2 regions of the Streptomyces chisholmiae genome follow, and region 2 is predicted to be linked to the other one. Evidence: predicted binding sites of a transcription regulator. Region 2 holds the regulator's gene; the other holds the start of a gene.

Region 1 (6,760 bases), on a different contig from region 2:
CACATCAGGGGCTACCGCTCCCCGACTGCCCTAGTACAGTGGGGCGTTCGGCGGCGACGGCAGGGAGCGACAGATGGCGTTGGGGCTGGATACCGATGGCGTCCTCGGCGAGCTGGACGCGGCGTCGATGGCGTTGGACTTCCGGCAGACGGGGCCAACCGTGCCCCGGATGATCCTGGGGAACCGGCTCCGCGCGCTGCGGGAGTCCCAGGGCATCACCGGCGCCGACGCCGGCCGTTGCATCCGTGGCTCGCACTCCAAGATCAGTCGCCTGGAGATGGGCAAGACCGGCTTCAAGGTCCGGGACGTCATCGACCTGCTCGCCTTCTACGGGGTCTACGACGAGGGGGAGCGCGGCACCCTGCTGGCGCTGGCCCGCGAGTCCAACAGCCAGGGCTGGTGGCAGTTCTTCCACGACGTGGTGCCCAGCTGGCTCCATGTCTACCTGGGTCTTGAGCAGACGGCGACGGTGATCCGTGGCTACGAACTCCAGTTCGTGCCCGGGCTGCTCCAGACCGAGGAGTACGCGCGCGCGGTGATCTCCCTGGTCCCGGACGAGGAGGAGCGGCTGGAACGCCGGGTGCGGCTGCGGATGGCCCGCCAGCACGTGCTGCGCCGGGACCGGCCGCCCTACCTGTGGACGGTCATCGACGAGACGGCGCTGCGGCGGTCGATGGGCGGCCGGGGGCTGATGCGCCGGCAGTTGGCCTACCTGCTGGAGGTGTCCCGGCTGCCGCACGTCACCGTCCAGGTGGTGCCGTTCGCGGCCGGCGCCCACTCGGCCATCGCCGGCCCGGTCACGGTGCTCCGCCCGCCGGGCGGTGACCTGCCGGACGTGGTCTACCTGGAGCAGCTCACCGGCGGCGCTTACCCGGACAAACCGGGTGATGTCGAGCAGTACCGGCACGTGATGAACCGGCTGGCCGTCGAGGCGATGCCGCCGGACGCCACCGAGGACTTCCTGCTCGCCGCGCTCCGCGAGCTCTGACCCCGGGTTCGCCCCCGTCCGACCCGCCCGGGCCGGGCGCCTCGCCCTGCCGGCGGGCGGCCCGCCGGGGATGTGCCGGTGAGCCGTGAGACGTTCGCCAACCGCTGGTCGGGAGGCTGCCGCGATTCCGCGTGCCGCAACGTCCCTCCCGGACCGCCCCCGCCAACCGCCGGTCGGGGAACCCCCTGTGGGGACACGGTTGGCTACCGCCGACCGGAGGGCGCGGTCGGTTGTCGGTGAGGAAGCTCCGCAGGGAACCCGGCCCGTCGTCCGCCGGAGCCGCTGCCGAACGTACCCGCCAACCGTCCGCCTGGAGGCGCCGGTCTGCCGCCGGTCGGGGGCGCGTCAGCCGGAGGGTCCCGGCTGTGAGGCGTTCGCCAACCGCTGGTGGGGAAGCGCCGGTCCGTCACCTGCCGGGCGGTCCCGGCCGAGACGCGCCCGGCGACCGTCCGCGGGGAAGCGCCGGTTGGTAGCCCGTCGAGGTGCTGGTCAGTCGCCTGCCCGGCAGCCCCGGTGGCAAAGGGCCCTGCCGGGGCCCCCGGCAGGCCGCTCACCGCTACCCCGGCTTCGCCGGAATAGCGGTGGGCGGCACGGCGTCCTCTATCCCGTGGCCCGGCCGGCGGCGGGCCACCCGTTGATCGCCCACAGCGAACACGGGCCGGCCCCCGGGAACATCTCGCCCCCGCTCCAGCATTGAGTCGGCATAGCTCAATTTGCCTGCCAAGGGAGGCGTCATGGAAGCGTCGTTCGACGTACTCACCCTGCCCGTGCTGCCGTTGGAGAGCGAGGCCGTGCTGCCCGGCATGGTGGTGCCGCTGGAGCTCTCCGACGCGGAGGTCCGGGCCGCCGTGGAGGCGGCCCAGTCCGCCGCGCCCCGCGGGGAGAAGCCGCGGGTGCTGCTGGTGCCCCGGCTGGACGGAAGCTACCCGGCGCTCGGCGTGGTCGGCCGGGTCGAGCAGGTCGGCCGGCTGGCCGACGGCGACCCCGGCGCCCTGGTGCGCGGGCTGCGCCGGGCCAGGGTCGGCGCCGGCACCACGGGCCCGGGCCGGGCCCTGTGGGTGGAGGTCGGCCCGGTCGACGAGTCGGAGCCGAGCCCGCTGCCCGGGGCGGTCGCCGAGCTGGTCAAGGAGTACCGGGCGCTGGCCACCAGCTGGCTGCGCAAGCGCGGCGCCTGGCAGGCCGTGGACCGGGTGGCCGGCATCGAGGAGGTGGGCGCGCTGGCGGACAACGCCGGGTACTTCCCGTTCCTCACCGCCGAGCAGCGCGCCACCCTGCTCAGCACGCTCGACCCGGTGGAGCGGCTCCGGCACGCCAGCCGCTGGTTGAGCGACCACCTGGCGGAGGAGGAGGTCTCCGAGTCCATCGCCAAGGACGTCCAGGACGGCGTCGAGCGGCAGCAGCGCGAGTTCCTGCTCCGTCGCCAGCTGGAGGCGGTCCGCAAGGAGCTGGCCGAGCTGGACGGCGGCTCGCCGGACGGCGACGAGGCGGACCCCAGGGCCCGGGTCGAGGCCGCCGACCTTCCGGAGCGGGTGCGGCAGGCCGCGCTCAAGGAGGTGGAGAAGCTGGAGCGGGCCTCGGACGCCAGTCCGGAGGCCGGCTGGCTGCGCACCTGGCTGGACACCGTCCTCGAACTGCCCTGGCAGGTGCGGACCGAGGACTCCTACGACATCCCGGGCGCCCGCGCGGTGCTGGACGCGGACCACGCCGGGCTGACCGACGTCAAGGAGCGGATCACCGAGTACCTCGCGGTGCGCAAGCGGCGCGCCGACCGCGGCCTGGGCGTGGTCGGCGGCCGGCGCGGCGGCGCCGTGCTGGCGCTGGTCGGCCCGCCCGGGGTCGGCAAGACCTCGCTGGGTGAGAGCGTGGCGAAGGCCATGGGGCGGAAGTTCGTCCGGGTGGCGCTCGGCGGCGTCCGCGACGAGGCGGAGATCAGGGGCCACCGCCGCACCTACGTGGGCGCGCTGCCCGGCCGGATCGTGCGGGCCGTCAAGGAGGCCGGCTCGATGAACCCGGTGGTGCTGCTCGACGAGATCGACAAGGTCGGCGCCGACTACCGGGGCGACCCGTCGGCCGCGCTCCTCGAAGTGCTGGACCCGGCGCAGAACCACACCTTCAGGGACCACTACCTGGAGGTCGAGCTGGACCTCTCGGACGTGGTCTTCCTGGCCACCGCCAACGCCCTGGAGGCCATCCCGCAGCCGCTGCTGGACCGGATGGAGCTGGTCAGGCTCGACGGCTACACCGAGGAGGAGAAGGTCACCATCGCCAGGGACCACCTGCTGCCCCGGCAGCTGGGGCTGGCCGGGCTGACCGCAGACGAGGTCACCGTCGAGGAGGCGGCGCTGCGCCGGCTCGCCACCGAGTACACCAGTGAGGCCGGGGTGCGCGGCCTGGAGCGGATGATCGCCCGGGTGCTGCGGAAGGTCACCGCCCAGGCCGAGTTGGGCGAGCTGACCCTGCCGCACGCGGTCACCGCCGACGGGCTGCGCCGCCTGGTGGGCCGTCCGCACCACGTGCCGGAGGCGGCCCAGGAGCCTGGCGTCCGCCGCACCTCGGTGCCGGGCGTGGCCACCGGCCTGGCCGTCACCGGCGCCGGCGGGGACGTGCTCTACGTCGAGGCCTCGCTGGCCGACGCGGAGACCGGCGGCGCCGGGCTGACCCTCACCGGCCAGCTGGGCGACGTGATGCGGGAGTCCGGGCAGATCGCGCTCGCCTACCTCCGCTCGCGCGGCGCCGAGCTGGAGCTGCCGGTCGGCGACCTGCGGGAGCGCGGCATCCACCTGCACGTGCCGGCGGGCGCGGTGCCCAAGGACGGGCCCAGCGCCGGGGTCACCATGACCACCGCGCTGGCCTCGCTGCTCAGCGGGCGCCGGGTGCGTCCCGAGGTGGCGATGACCGGCGAGGTGTCACTCACCGGGCGGGTGCTGCCGGTGGGCGGGGTCAAGCAGAAGCTGCTGGCCGCGCACCGGGCCGGGCTGACCACGGTGATCATCCCGGCGCGCAACGAGCCGGACCTCGACGACCTGCCGGCCGAGGTGCTGGAGACGCTCCGGGTGCACCCGGTGGCGGACGTCCGGCAGGTGCTGGAGCTGGCCCTCGCGCCGGCCGGGGCGCCGGCCGAGTCGCCGGCCACGCTGGCCGCCTGACCGGCGGTTTCGTCTCCTCCCGACGGCCCCGCACGGGACCGCCGGGAGGGGGCGTATGGTCTGCCGTTATGAGTCCTTCGATCGCGACGAACACGCGCGTTGACCTCGACGGCCTGCTGGACTTCGTCCGGGCCAGGCACCGTGCCATCCTGCTGACCAGGCGGGCCGACGGCGCTCCCCAGTCCTCGCCGCTGACCTGCGGCGTCGACGACTCCGGCCGGATCGTGATGTCCACCTACCCGGAGCGGGCCAAGGTCCGCAACGCCCGGCGGGACCCGCGGGTGAGCGTGCTGGTGCTGTCGGACGAGTGGGACGGCCCCTGGGTGCAGCTCGACGGCAGTGCCGAGGTGCTGGACGTCCCCGAGGCCGTGGAGCCGCTCGTCGAGTACTACCGCAACATCGCCGGGGAGCACCCGGACTGGGCCGAGTACCGGACGGCGATGGCCCGGCAGGGCAAGTCCCTGATCCGGGTCACCCCGGAGCGCTGGGGTCCGATCGCCACCGGCGGCTTCCCGGCCCGGCTCGCGTAGGGGCGCACCACGGCGGAGGCACCACCTCCGTGTCCGAATCCCGCCAGTGTGGGGGGCGTGCCGCCCCGCACACTGGCGGGGTGATGGACGACGACAGCAGGTACCAGGCGGTGCGCAGCCGTGACGAGCGGTTCGACGGGGTGTTCTTCACCGCCGTCCTGACCACCGGGATCTACTGTCGCCCCAGCTGCCCGGCGACCACCCCGAAGCGGGCCAACGTCCGCTTCGTCCCCTCGGCCGCCGCCGCCCAGGGCGCCGGCTTCCGCGCCTGCCGCCGCTGCCGCCCCGACGCCGTCCCCGGCTCCGCCGAGTGGAACGTCCGGGCCGACGCGGTCGGCCGCGCGATGCGGCTGATCAGCGACGGCGTGGTGGACCGGGAGGGCGTCGCCGGCCTCGCCGACCGCCTCGGCTACAGCGCCCGTCAGGTGCAGCGCCAGCTCGTCGCCGAGCTGGGCGCCGGCCCGATCGCGCTGGCCAGGGCGCAACGCGCGCACACCGCACGGGTGTTGCTCCAGACGACCGAGCTGCCCATCACCGAGCTGGCGTTCGCGGCCGGCTTCGCCAGCGTCCGCCAGTTCAACGACACCATCCGCGCGGTGTACGACCGCACCCCCAGCGCCCTGCGCGCCGCGGCGCCGGCCGGCGACCGGGACGGCCCGGCGGCCGGGCCCGGTGGCGCCGGCATCCCGCTGCGGTTGGCCTACCGGGGGGCCTACGCGGCCGGCGCGGTCTTCGACTTCCTCCAGCGGCGCGCGCTGCCCGGCGTCGAGGAGACCAGCGGCCCGGCCGGCGACCGGCGCTACCGGCGGACCCTGGCGCTGCCGCACGGCACCGGGATCGCCGAGGTCGGCGAGTCGGCCGGGGCGACCGGCGGCCGCTGGCTGCCCTGTCGGCTGCACCTGTCCGACCCGCGCGACCTGACCTGCGCCGTGCAGCGCCTCCGGCGGCTCTTCGACCTGGACGCCGACCCCTACGCGGTGGCCGAGCGGCTCGGCGGGCACCCGCTGCTGGGGCCGCTGGTCGCCGCCACCCCGGGGCTGCGGTCGCCCGGCGCCGCCGAGCCGGCGGAGCTGGCCGTCCGCGCGGTGTTGGGCCAGCAGATCACCGTGGGCGCCGCCCGCACCCTGGGCGGCCGGCTGGTGGCGGCGCTCGGCAAGCCGCTGGACCGCCCCGACGGCGGCCTCACCCACCTCTTCCCCGAGCCGGCCGCACTGGCCGACGCGCCCTTGACCGAGCTGGGCATGCCGGAGAGCCGCCGGGCGACGCTGCGCACCCTGGGCGCCGCGCTGGCCGACGGCCGGGTCGTGCTGGACCCGGGCGCCGACCGGGACGAGGTGACGGCGGCGCTGCTGGCGCTGCGCGGCATCGGCCCGTGGACCGCCGGCTACGTCCGGATGCGGGCGCTCGGCGACCCCGACGTGCTGCTCACCGGCGACGCCGGGGTGCGGCACGGGCTGGCCCTGCTCGGTGCTTCCCCGACCGACGCGGAGGAGTGGCGCCCCTGGCGCTCCTACGCCGTCCACCACCTCTGGCACGCCACCGCGTCCTGAACCCTCCGCCGCTGACCGCCCCGCCCGAACCCTCCGCTCCCGACCGCCCGACATCCCTGAGGAACCACCATGCGTTACACCGTGCACCCCAGCCCGCTCGGCGACCTGCTGATCGCCGGCCCCCGGCCCGGCGTGCTGGCCTCGGTCACCGTGCCGGGCCAGCGGGGCGGTGCCACCGTCCAGCCCGACTGGGTCCGCGACGACGCGGGCTTCCGGGCGGCGGCCGAGCAGTTCGACGCCTACTTCGCGGGCAGCCGAGAGGAGTTCGACCTGGTCCTGGAGCCGGCGGGCACCCCGTTCCGGGAACGGGTGTGGGCCGCGCTCGACCAGATCGCCTTCGGCGCCACCACCACCTACGGCCAACTCGCCGCGCTGGCCGGCTTCCCGGCCCGGTCGGTGCGTGCCGTCGGCGGCGCCGTGGGCGCCAACCCGCTGTTGGTGATCAAGCCCTGCCACCGGGTGGTGGGTGCCAACGGCTCCCTCACCGGCTACGCCGGCGGCCTGGAGCGCAAGCGGCAGCTGCTGCTGCACGAGGGCGCCGCGCTG
Region 2 (6,760 bases):
GCGGCCGCCACTGACGGGGCATTGATGGAGGTGTGGAGAACAAGCTTGAGTCGGGTTCGCTCAGGTCATTTGACTGGCGGCGCCGGCTGCGGCAGTCTTGAGTCAGCCCCACTCAAGCTAGCAGCTGGAGGAATCCGAAATGGCACGTGCGGTCGGCATCGACCTGGGTACGACGAACTCCGTCGTCAGTGTTCTCGAAGGCGGTGAGCCCACCGTCATCACCAACGCCGAGGGCGCCAGGACCACGCCGTCTGTCGTGGCCTTCGCGAAGAACGGCGAGGTGCTGGTCGGCGAGGTCGCCAAGCGCCAGGCGGTCACCAACGTGGACCGCACGATCCGCTCGGTCAAGCGCCACATGGGCACCGACTGGAAGATCGGCCTGGACGGCAAGGACTTCAACCCGCAGCAGATCAGCGCCTTCATCCTCCAGAAGCTGAAGCGGGACGCCGAGGCCTACCTGGGCGAGAAGGTCGCCGACGCGGTGATCACCGTCCCGGCGTACTTCAACGACCACGAGCGGCAGGCCACCAAGGAGGCGGGCGAGATCGCCGGCCTCAACGTGCTGCGCATCGTCAACGAGCCGACCGCCGCCGCCCTCGCCTACGGCCTGGAGAAGGACGACCAGACCATCCTGGTCTTCGACCTCGGCGGCGGCACCTTCGACGTCTCGCTGCTGGAGATCGGCGACGGCGTGGTGGAGGTCAAGGCCACCAACGGCGACAACAACCTCGGCGGCGACGACTGGGACCAGCGCGTCGTCGACCACCTGGTCAAGCAGTTCGCCAACGCGCACGGCGTGGACCTGGGCAAGGACAAGATGGCCCTCCAGCGGCTCCGGGAGTCCGCGGAGAAGGCCAAGATCGAGCTGTCCTCGTCCACCGAGACCACGATCAACCTGCCCTACATCACGGCCTCCGCCGAGGGCCCGCTGCACATGGACGAGAAGCTCACCCGGGCGCAGTTCCAGCAGCTCACGGCCGACCTGTTGGAGCGCTGCAAGGTCCCGTTCCACAACGTGATCAAGGACGCCGGCATCCAGCTGTCCGAGATCGACCACGTGGTCCTCGTCGGCGGCTCCACCCGGATGCCCGCCGTGGCCGGCCTGGTCCGCGAGCTGACCAGCGGCAAGGACGCCAACAAGGGCGTCAACCCGGACGAGGTCGTCGCCATCGGCGCCAGCCTCCAGGCCGGTGTGCTCAAGGGCGAGGTCAAGGACGTCCTGCTGCTCGACGTCACCCCGCTGTCCCTCGGCATCGAGACCAAGGGCGGCATCATGACCAAGCTGATCGAGCGCAACACCACGATCCCCACCAAGCGCTCCGAGATCTTCACCACCGCCGAGGACAACCAGCCGTCGGTGCAGATCCAGGTGTACCAGGGCGAGCGTGAGATCGCCGCGTACAACAAGAAGCTGGGCATGTTCGAGCTGACCGGCCTGCCGCCGGCGCCGCGCGGCGTGCCGCAGGTCGAGGTCACCTTCGACATCGACGCCAACGGCATCATGCACGTCTCCGCCAAGGACCTCGGTACCGGCAAGGAGCAGCGGATGACCGTCACCGGCGGTTCCGCGCTCCCCAAGGACGACATCGAGCGGATGATGCGGGACGCCGAGCAGTACGCCGACGAGGACGCCCAGCGCCGCGAGTCCGCCGAGACCCGCAACCAGGCCGAGCAGCTCGTCTACACCACGGAGAACTTCATCAAGGAGAACTCCGAGAAGGTCCCGGCCGAGGTCAAGACCGAGGTCGAGACCGCCGTCGCCGACCTCAAGGAGAAGCTCAAGGGCGAGGACACCGCGGCCATCCGCGAGGCGTCCGAGAGGGTCGCCGCCACCAGCCAGAAGCTGGGCCAGGCGATGTACGCCGACGCCCAGGCCGGGCAGGCCGCCCCCGGCGCCGAGGCCGGCGGGGCCACCGGTGCCGCGCAGGGCGCCGACGACGACGTGGTGGACGCCGAGATCGTGGACGACGAGAAGCCGAAGGGCGGTGCGGCGTGACACAGGACCCGCAGGGCTTCGACAAGGAGCCCGAGGTCCCGGACGCCGACGTGCCGAACCCCGAGGCGGCGGCCGAGCCGAAGGCGCCCGAGGCCGGCGGCGAGGCCGCGGCCGAGGGCGCCCCGGAGACCGTCGAGGACGCCGAGTCGGCCGCGGGCCAGCCGGCCGAGGCGGCCGCCCTCACCGCCCAGCTGGATCAGACCAGGACGGCGTTGCGGGAGCGCACCCAGGACCTCCAGCGGCTGCAGGCCGAGTTCCAGAACTACCGCCGCAGGGTGGAGCGGGACCGGGTCGCGGTCAAGGAGACGGCGGTCGCCAACCTCCTGACCGAGCTGCTGCCGGTGCTCGACGACATCGGCCGTGCCCGGGACCACGGCGAGCTGGTCGGCGGCTTCAAGCAGGTCGCCGAGTCGCTGGAGACGGTCGCGGCGAAGATGGGCCTGGCCCAGTTCGGCAAGGAGGGCGAGCCCTTCGACCCGACGGTGCACGAGGCGCTGATGCACAGCTACTCGCCCGACGTCACCGAGACCACGTGCGTGCAGATCCTGCAGCCGGGGTATCGCATCGGCGAACGCACCATCAGGCCGGCCCGGGTCGGCGTGGCCGAGCCCCAGCCGGGCAAGCCCGCCGAGCCCGAGGACGGCGCGGCGGAGCAGGACGACGACGGCGGCTCGGACGAGGGCTGACGCGGTGGCTGACACCACGCACGGCGTGGACCGGAAGGAGGGACGCCGAGGATGAGTACCAAGGACTTCATCGAGAAGGACTACTACAAGGTTCTCGGCGTCCCCCGGGACGCCACCGAGGCGGAGATCAAGAAGGCCTACCGCAAGCTCGCCCGGGAGAACCACCCGGACGCCAACGAGGGCGACGCCAAGGCCGAGGAGCGCTTCAAGAGCGTCTCCGAGGCCTATGACGTCCTCGGCGACGCCAAGCGCCGCAAGGAGTACGACGAGGCCCGCGCGCTCTTCGGGAACGGCGGGTTCCGCGCCGGGCCCGGCGGCGCCGGCCAGTTCAACTTCGACCTGGGCGACCTCTTCGGCGGCGGCCCAGGGCAGGGCGGGCCGGCCGGCGGGCCCGGCGGCCCGGGCGGCGCGGCCGGCGGCTTCGGCGGCGGGCTCGGCGACGTCTTCGGCGGGCTGTTCAACCGCGGCGGCCCCGGCGCCGGCACCGGCACGCGCACCCAGCCGCGCCGGGGCCAGGACATCGAGTCCGAGGTGACCCTCAGCTTCACCGAGGCCGTCTCCGGTGCCACCGTCCCGCTGCGGATGTCATCCAGCGCCGCCTGCAAGACCTGCTCCGGCACCGGCGACAAGAACGGCACCCCGCGGGTCTGCCCGACCTGCGTCGGCACCGGCCAGGTCAGCCGAGGCGGAGGCGGCGGGTTCTCGCTCACCGACCCCTGCGTCGACTGCCGGGGCCGCGGCCTGATCGCCCAGGACCCGTGCGCCGACTGCCGGGGCAGCGGCCGGGCCACCAGCTCCCGCACCATGCAGGTCCGGATCCCGGCCGGCGTGGACGACGGGCAGCGGATCAGGCTGCGCGGCAAGGGCGCGCCCGGCGAGCGTGGCGGCCCGCACGGCGACCTGTACGTGGTGGTCCATGTGGACAGCCACCCGGTCTTCGGCCGCCGCGGTGACAACCTCACCATCACGGTGCCGGTGACCTTCCCCGAGGCGGCGCTCGGCGGCGAGATCAAGGTGCCGACCCTCGGCGGTCCGCCCGTCACCCTCAAGCTCCCGCCCGGCACCCCGGGCGGACGCACCATGCGGGCCAGGGGCAAGGGCGCGGTCCGCAAGGACGGCACCCTCGGCGACCTGCTGGTCACCATCGAGATCGCGGTCCCCCGCGACCTCGGCGACCAGGCCCGCAAGGCCCTGACCGAATACCGCGCGGCAGCCGAGGGGGAGGACCCCAGGGCAGGGCTGTTCGAGGCCGCGAAGGGAGAGTAACGAGATGAACGGCCGGCACGGACAGAGCAGTAACCCCTACGAACTCACCGACGACACGCCGGTCTACGTCATCTCCGTGGCGGCGCAGCTCTCCGGGCTCCACCCGCAGACGCTGCGCCAGTACGACCGGCTCGGCCTGGTCTCACCCGACCGGGCCGCCGGTCGCGGCCGCCGGTACTCGGCGCGCGACATCCAGCTCCTCCGCCAGGTGCAGCGGCTCTCCCAGGACGAGGGCATCAACCTCGCCGGGATCAAGCGCATCATCGAGCTGGAGAACCAGGTCGCCGCGCTCCAGTCCCGGGTGGCCGAGCTCCAGCAGGCCGTGGAGGGCGCGGCGGTCCAGATGCGGCAGCGCGAGGCCCAGGTGCACGCCTCCTACCGCCGGGACCTGGTGCCCTACCAGGACGTGACCCACTCGGCGGCGCTGGTCGTCTGGCGCCCCGACCGCCCCCGCTGAGCGCTGGCCGCGCCGGCCTGAGCCCCGCCGCGGCCCGGCGGCCGCCCGGCGCGGCGGGCTGCGGCGGGCTGGCACTGGGCGCTGCGCCCCCCGTGGCCGGTCGGCCGCGGGCGGGGGGCGTGCTCCGTCTGGCTGGGGTGTCCCGGTGTGCCGCCGGGCGGTGCTGGACCGGGTGGGCTGGCGTTGGCGTCCCGAGGGGCGCTCCGCGCCCGGGGCCGAAGCCCGGCGTGGTCGGGCCGCGGGGCGGTGGCCGTTCGGCCGGCCCGGCCAGGGTTCAGTGGCCCGGGTTGGTGGTGGCGGCCCGGCGGAGGGCGCGGGCGAGCAGCGGGAGGAAGACGCAGCTGACTGCGGTCGCCAGCAGCCAGCCGGCGAGGACGTCGCTCACCCAGTGCACCCCCAGGTAGACCCGGCTGAAGCCGACCGTCAACGCCCACAGCGCCGGCAGCCCCACCGCCAGCGCGCGGGTCAGCGGCCGCCGGCAGTGCGGCCAGAGCGCGTTGGCCAGCGCGATGGCGACCAGCGCCGTGGTGGTGGCGTGCCCCGAGGGCAGCGACGGGTTGTTGACGTGGATCACCCAGTCGGACTCCGGCGGGCGGGGCCGGTCGATCGCCCGCACCAGCCCGTAGCGCAGCAGCTGGGCCAGGAGCAGCGCGGCGGCCCCGGCCACCGCGCCCCACCACCAGATGTTCCGCGCCACCAGCGCGCCGGCCACCATCGCCACCAGCACCGCCGGCGTCCGGGTGCCGGTGTCGGAGACCACGGTCAGCACGTCCGCCCAGCCGGGCGAGCGGTGCGCCAACGCCCAGTCGTGGGCGGCCCGGTCCACCGCCAGCGGGTCGTTGCCGCCGGCCACCACCACCGTCATCAGCGCCGCGCAGAGCGCGGCGGACAGCAGGGCGAGCAGCGGCAGCGTGCCGGCGGGCGGGCGTCGGGGCACCATGAGGCGGCATCCTAGGCGACCCACCCTGACGGTTGGTCAGCTCGTGGTCAGGTAGTGGTCAGCGGCGTCGGGGTCAGCGGTGGCGCAGGGTCACGTCGGCGGCCCGGACGTAGGCGATCCGGTGGCCCAGCTGCACCTGGTAGTACTCCTCGCCGCTGATCACCCGGTGCCCCGCCGGGTCGAAGCTGACGGCCCAGTAGTAGCTGCTCGGCACCCGCTGCCCCACCACGTACGCCTGGTCGGCGGGGATCTCGTACGCCAGCGGCACCACGTCCTGCGCCGGCACGTCCGCCGGGTAGGCCGCGGCCTCCGGGTAGGCGCGGCCGTAGACCGGGATGGTCGGGGCGTCGCCGCGGCCGGTCGCCACCAGGCCGCGCGCCGGCAGGGCGGTCGGCGCCTCGGCCGGGTTGTGGAACCAGGCGAGCTGGCCCAGGTACCAGATGCCGGTCCAGTCGCCCCGCCGGTCGGCGACGACGAACTGCTGCCCGGCGGTGGCCCGCGCGCCGACGTCGTTCACCCCGGTCGAGGACCGGCCGTCGCCCGGGTGCGTGCCGAAGTCGCTGACCAGCGGCGCCTCGTGGTCCGGCGCGGTGTGCAGGCGCACGGCCGAGGAGCCGTGCGGGACGCACGCGCTGCCCGCGCCGGCGCAGTCGGTGAACTCGGGCCGGTGCGCGGCGTAGTCGGGCGCGATGGTGACCAGCCCGGCGCGCGGGCCGCCGGTCGGCTGGAAGGGCGCGCCCAGCAGCTCGAAGTAGTGCGCCCAGTCCCAGTAAGGGCCCGGGTCGGTGTGCATCCCGCTGACGGACGCCCCGGTCGGCCCCTGCACGTTGTCGTGGCCGATGATGTGGTGCCGGTCCAGCGGGATGTCGTGGCGCGCGGCCAGGTAGCGCACCAGCCGGGCCGACGAGCGGTACATCGCCTCGGTGTACCAGGCGTCCGGCTCGGTCAGGAAGCCCTCGTGCTCCAGGCCGATGGAGCCCGCGTTGACGTACCAGTTGCCGGCGTGCCAGCCGACGTCCCGGGTGGCCAGGTGCTGGGCGACGTGGCCGTCGGCGGAGCGCAGGCTGTAGTGCCAGGAGACGTAGGCCGGGTCCTGGACCAGGTCGAGCGTGGTCTCCCAGGTGGCCTCGGTGTCGTGGATGACGATGTAGTCGATCGGCTGGGACGCGGGCCGGTCGGCGCGGTCGTGGTTGCCGTAGCCGCCGTCCGGCAACTCCTCGTAGGGGGCGGGCAGCCAGGCGCAGGAGATCCGGCGCGGGCACTCGACGGCCGGGTCGCGGGCCGGGTCCGGCAGGTCGAGCGGCTCGGCGGTGGCGGTGTCGGGGGTGATGTCGGCGGGCGGCAGCGCCATGCGCTGGCCCTCGGCGGTGGTGCGGCTCGGGCCCTCGGCGATCACCCGGTACACCTCGTCGGCG

What was found. Region 2 encodes HspR, which represses chaperone genes until heat shock. Its sites were predicted from a motif close to TTGAGNNNNNNNNNCTCAA; they were not measured.
Region 1: a site for HspR is predicted at 1,682-1,700, ahead of lon (endopeptidase La). Genes of this name have one in related genera too.

The regions. Positions count from the first base shown of each region.
Region 1 covers NZ_JAVREO010000004.1:228,680-235,439, forward strand. The annotation lists gene RM844_RS08455 (helix-turn-helix domain-containing protein) at 74-988, shown strand; gene lon (endopeptidase La) at 1,723-4,134, shown strand; gene RM844_RS08465 (PPOX class F420-dependent oxidoreductase) at 4,203-4,664, shown strand; gene RM844_RS08470 (AlkA N-terminal domain-containing protein) at 4,748-6,214, shown strand; gene RM844_RS08475 (methylated-DNA--[protein]-cysteine S-methyltransferase) at 6,284-6,760, shown strand, end outside.
Region 2 covers NZ_JAVREO010000023.1:71,338-78,097, reverse strand. The annotation lists gene dnaK (molecular chaperone DnaK) at 140-1,996, shown strand; gene grpE (nucleotide exchange factor GrpE) at 1,993-2,682, shown strand; gene dnaJ (molecular chaperone DnaJ) at 2,734-3,948, shown strand; gene RM844_RS28045 (heat shock protein transcriptional repressor HspR) at 3,953-4,405, shown strand; gene RM844_RS28040 (phosphatase PAP2 family protein) at 4,680-5,345, opposite strand; gene RM844_RS28035 (N-acetylmuramoyl-L-alanine amidase) at 5,419-6,760, opposite strand, start outside.